2 regions of the Brochothrix thermosphacta DSM 20171 genome follow, and region 1 is predicted to be linked to the other one. Evidence: a T-box and tRNA genes for the amino acid it is inferred to sense, from the RefSeq annotation. Region 1 holds a T-box; the other holds one or more tRNA genes.
What was found. The T-box of region 1 lies ahead of thrS (threonine--tRNA ligase). A T-box ahead of a tRNA ligase gene usually reads a tRNA of that ligase, here a tRNA-Thr.
Positions count from the first base shown of each region.

Region 1 (2,410 bases):
CAGCAATGCTCGAAAAAATTGCTCAACTTAGAAAAGATTTAAAGGAAGGTAGGTGATAGCAATGGACCCGATTCAAGCAGCATTAAAAAACGTGGCGAGCAACAATAGTCGTCTGACAGCACTTTATGATGAAACGTTGCAGACCGTCTTAAATTATGATGAGATCAAACGATTCCAAGCAGAAAACCCTCAGTTAACAACAGAGCTAATTAAGCACAATATCACTAAATTATATGAGTTTGTAACGGAACATCAAAAGTATCAAAATAAAGAACGGGGCTTGCTACCAGGCTATCGACCAGAGTTATCGCTTAACAATGGTATTATAGAAGTACGTTACGCGGCGACGCCTGAAAAAATTCGTGCTGATCGTGAACGTGAACGACGTAAACGTATACGCTCGTTGCATATGCCGAAACAAATTCTTAATGCCAGTATGGAAAATTTTGAAACCGACACAGCTCAACGTGTTGAATTGTTGAATGCAATGTTTCCATTGGTACGTGCAATCAAAGATGCAAGTGACACAATGGTGCAAGGTTGGTTTGTTTATGGTTCATATGGAACAGGAAAATCCTATGTACTGGGTACGATTGCGAACATGTTGGCAGATAATGATGTCGAAACAACGATGATTTATGTGCCAGAATTTATGCGTGAAATTAAACAAGCGATTAATGACAATTCTGTGGGTGAGAAGGTTCAAATTGCGAAAGAAACGCCAGTCTTAATGTTGGATGATATCGGTGCTGAGTCATTAACAAGTTGGACGCGAGATGAAGTCTTAGGGGCAATTTTACAATATCGCATGCAAGAAGAATTACCAACGTTTTTCTCATCAAATATGGATTTTAAACAACTTCAAAAATATTTGATGGTAAATAATCGTGGTGATGAAGAGACGATGAAAGCTACTCGTATCATGGAACGTATCCGTTTCTTAGCACAACCAATTGAGCTTTCTGGTAAAAACTATCGCCAATAGTCTTGCATTTTTGGCAAAAGAAGCTATAATATAGTCATATATAACAAAAGTATTGAGAAGGATAAGGATTTAAGGAAGCTGTTTACAGAGAGGCGAGCATTGCTGAGAGCTCACCAACGATTGCACCTTACAATTCACCACCTTTGAACTGACTATCTGAACTTACAGTAAGATAGTCCGGAACCTTTTTCCGTTACCAAGGCCCATGAGGATAGCTTCGGCTATTAAATGAGGGTGGAACCACGACTGTTCATTCAGACGTCCCTTTGTATTCTATTGTTAGAATGCAGAGGGACGTTTTTTATTTTAACTAAAAAGGAGAAATGACCAATGAAAATTAAATTTCCAGATGGTGCCGTGAAAGAATTTGAAAACGGACTGAATACAGCAGAAATAGCAGGATCAATTAGCTCTAGTTTAAAGAAAAAAGCAATCGCCGGTAAAGTAAACGGTACAATTGTCGAATTAACAACACCGATTAACGAAGATGCTGATTTTGAAATTATTACACCTGAACATGAAGATGCATTAACAGTGATTAATCACTCAGCTGCACATACAATGGCGCAAGCAATTCGCCGTCTTTATCCAGATGCAAGCTTTGGTGTAGGTCCAGCAATCGATGGTGGTTTCTACTATGATTTTGATACAAAAGAAGATATTTCTGATGAATCATTTAAAGCAATCGAAAAAGAAATGAAAAAAATCATCAAACAAAACATTAAAATTGAGCGTCAAGAAGTGACTCGCGAAGAAGCGAAAGCACGTTTTGCTGACGATAAATACAAATTAGAACTAATCGATGCGATTCCAGAAGATCAACAAGTGACATTGTATGCACAAGCAGAATATGCTGATTTATGCCGAGGTGGTCATTTACCATCAACTGGTAAAATCAAAGCCTTTAAATTATTGAGTCTTGCAGGTGCTTATTGGCGTGGAGATAGTAAAAATAAAATGCTTCACCGTATTTACGGAACAGCATTCTTTTCACAAACTGACTTAGACGCGCATCTTGCCATGTTAGAAGAAGCCAAAGAACGTGATCATCGTAAAATCGGAAAAGAACTCGATCTTTTTATGATTAATAACTTAGTGGGTCAAGGTTTACCGATGTGGTTGCCAAAAGGTGCGACTGTTCGCCGTCAAATTGAAAGATATATCGTCGACATGGAAGTATCTAAAGGATATGATCATGTTTATACACCCGCTCTTGCTAATGTGGAGCTTTATAAAACAAGTGGACACTGGGAACACTACAGTGAGGATATGTTCCCACCAATGAAAATGGATGAGAATGAGTCACTTGTTTTACGTCCGATGAACTGTCCACACCATATGATGATCTACAAAAATGATATTCATTCATACCGTGAATTACCTATTCGTATTGCGGAATTAGGTTTAATGCACCGTTATGAAATG
Region 1 covers NZ_CP145608.1:634,369-636,778, forward strand. The annotation lists gene V6S17_RS03275 (replication initiation and membrane attachment family protein) at 1-56, shown strand, start outside; gene dnaI (primosomal protein DnaI) at 62-985, shown strand; T-box leader at 1,029-1,254, shown strand; gene thrS (threonine--tRNA ligase) at 1,316-2,410, shown strand, end outside.

Region 2 (2,410 bases), 470 kb from region 1:
CATTGCGCGGTGATATAGATGCTCTACCCATTGAAGAGGAAAGTAATATCTCTTTTCGCTCATTAAATAAAGGTGCAATGCATGCTTGTGGACACGATTTACATACAACAGTTCTATTAGGTGCGGCAATCCGTCTGTCACAATTAAAAGATAAAATAAAAGGCACTATCCGTTTTATTTTCCAACCCGGCGAAGAAATTGCCTATGGTGCTGCTGAGATGTTAAAAACACATCTTCTAGACGATGTATCTGCTATTTTTGGCTGGCATAATGATCCAGAGCTCCCAATTGGAACAGTTGCAAGTGCTCATGGCCCTGTTACTGCTTCAGTCGATGCCTTTGACATAAAAATAACGGGTAAAGGTTCACATGCTGCTAAACCAAATGAAGGTAATGATCCCTTTATTATAGCAGCACAAGTTCTTACTGCCTTTCAAACAATTATTAGTCGCTACCTTCCATCACAAACAAATGCGGTAGTGAGTATTACTCAAATGCACGGTGGGAACAATAGAAATGTAATTCCTGAAACAGTCAGTCTCAGTGGCACCGTTCGTGCATTTGATCCCGCAATTGTTGAAACCATAAAAAAACGTATGTCTCAAATATTAGCTGGATTAGCCGTCACAAACGATGCAAAAATCGATTTAGAATGGGTAGAAGAATTTTCACCAGCAACAAATAACAACCCAGAATTAACCGATTTCGCAACATTAGTTGCTTCTGAATCTGGTTTTTCAACAACCTCAATGTCCCCATTATCTATAGGTGAAGATTTTGCGAATTTCCAACTTCAAATACCAGGAGCCTTCGTTTTCATTGGTTCTGGTGGACCTTACGCGCTACATCATCCCAAGTTTGAAGCTGACGATAAAATACTCTTACCTATTGTAAACTACTTTACTAGCCTTGCTTTACAAGCACCGAACTTTATTGCAAACAAATAAGAAAGAGGATCACTATCGTATGATAGTGATCCTCTTATATGTATAATAGAAGCCATTTGCCGGGATCGAACCGGCGACCTCATCCTTACCATGGATGCGCTCTACCAACTGAGCTAAAACGGCATTATACAAAATTAGAGCACAACTAAGTTGCACTCTAATTTCTAAATACTCCGCAAGTAGGGCTCGAACCTACGACAACACGATTAACAGTCGTGTGCTCTACCAACTGAGCTATTGCGGATAATTGGCTTGGCAACGTCCTACTCTCACAGGGGGAAACCCCCAACTACCATCGGCGCTAAAGAGCTTAACTACTGTGTTCGGGATGGGAACAGGTGTATCCTCTTTGCTATCGTCACCAAACAGTTTTTAAATTCTACCTAAGCTTCGCTTTTCTTCGTTGTCTTCTTCCTCTCAATCGTCACATACCATAAGTATGTTCCTCAATCGATTCATAAACGCCTAGAACAACTTGCTTATCTAAAATTTATTATTGCTTGGATAATATGAAATTATCAAGAGAATTTGCACTCTCAAAACTGAATACTTATTGATATAGAAAGAATTTGCGACAACCAATCGTCATTTTCGCTTTTTTAAAAATTAATAAGGTTAAGTCCTCGACCTATTAGTATTCGTCCGCTCCATACATTGCTGTACTTCCACTCCGAACCTATCAACCTGATCGTCTCTCAGGGGTCTTACTCACATAAAGTGATGGGAAATCTCATCTCGAGGGGGGCTTCACGCTTAGATGCTTTCAGCGTTTATCCCTTCCACACATAGCTACCCAGCGATGCTCCTGGCGGAACAACTGGTACACCAGCGGTGTGTCCATCCCGGTCCTCTCGTACTAAGGACAGCTCCTCTCAAATTTCCTGCGCCCGCGACGGATAGGGACCGAACTGTCTCACGACGTTCTGAACCCAGCTCGCGTACCGCTTTAATGGGCGAACAGCCCAACCCTTGGGACCGACTACAGCCCCAGGATGCGATGAGCCGACATCGAGGTGCCAAACCTCCCCGTCGATGTGGACTCTTGGGGGAGATAAGCCTGTTATCCCCGGGGTAGCTTTTATCCGTTGAGCGATGGCCCTTCCATGCGGAACCACCGGATCACTAAGCCCGACTTTCGTCCCTGTTCGACTTGTAGGTCTCACAGTCAAGCTCCCTTGTGCCTTTACACTCTGCGAATGATTTCCAACCATTCTGAGGGAACCTTTGGGCGCCTCCGTTACTCTTTAGGAGGCGACCGCCCCAGTCAAACTGCCCATCTGACACTGTCTCCCACCCCGATAAGGGGTGCGGGTTAGAATGGTCATGTCACAAGGGTAGTATCCCACCAACGCCTCCTCCGAAGCTAGCGCTCCGGAATCTAAGGCTCCTACCTATCCTGTACAAGTGACACAAACATTCAATATCAGATTGCAGTAAAGCTCCACGGGGTCTTTCCGTCCTGT
Region 2 covers NZ_CP145608.1:169,138-171,547, reverse strand. The annotation lists gene V6S17_RS00880 (amidohydrolase) at 1-947, shown strand, start outside; tRNA gene V6S17_RS00875 (tRNA-Thr) at 998-1,070, opposite strand; tRNA gene V6S17_RS00870 (tRNA-Asn) at 1,119-1,191, opposite strand; rRNA gene rrf (5S ribosomal RNA) at 1,198-1,313, opposite strand; rRNA gene V6S17_RS00860 (23S ribosomal RNA) at 1,559-2,410, opposite strand, start outside.
Region 2: it encodes a tRNA-Thr, which carries the amino acid that the T-box ahead of thrS (threonine--tRNA ligase) is inferred to sense. The anticodon was not compared.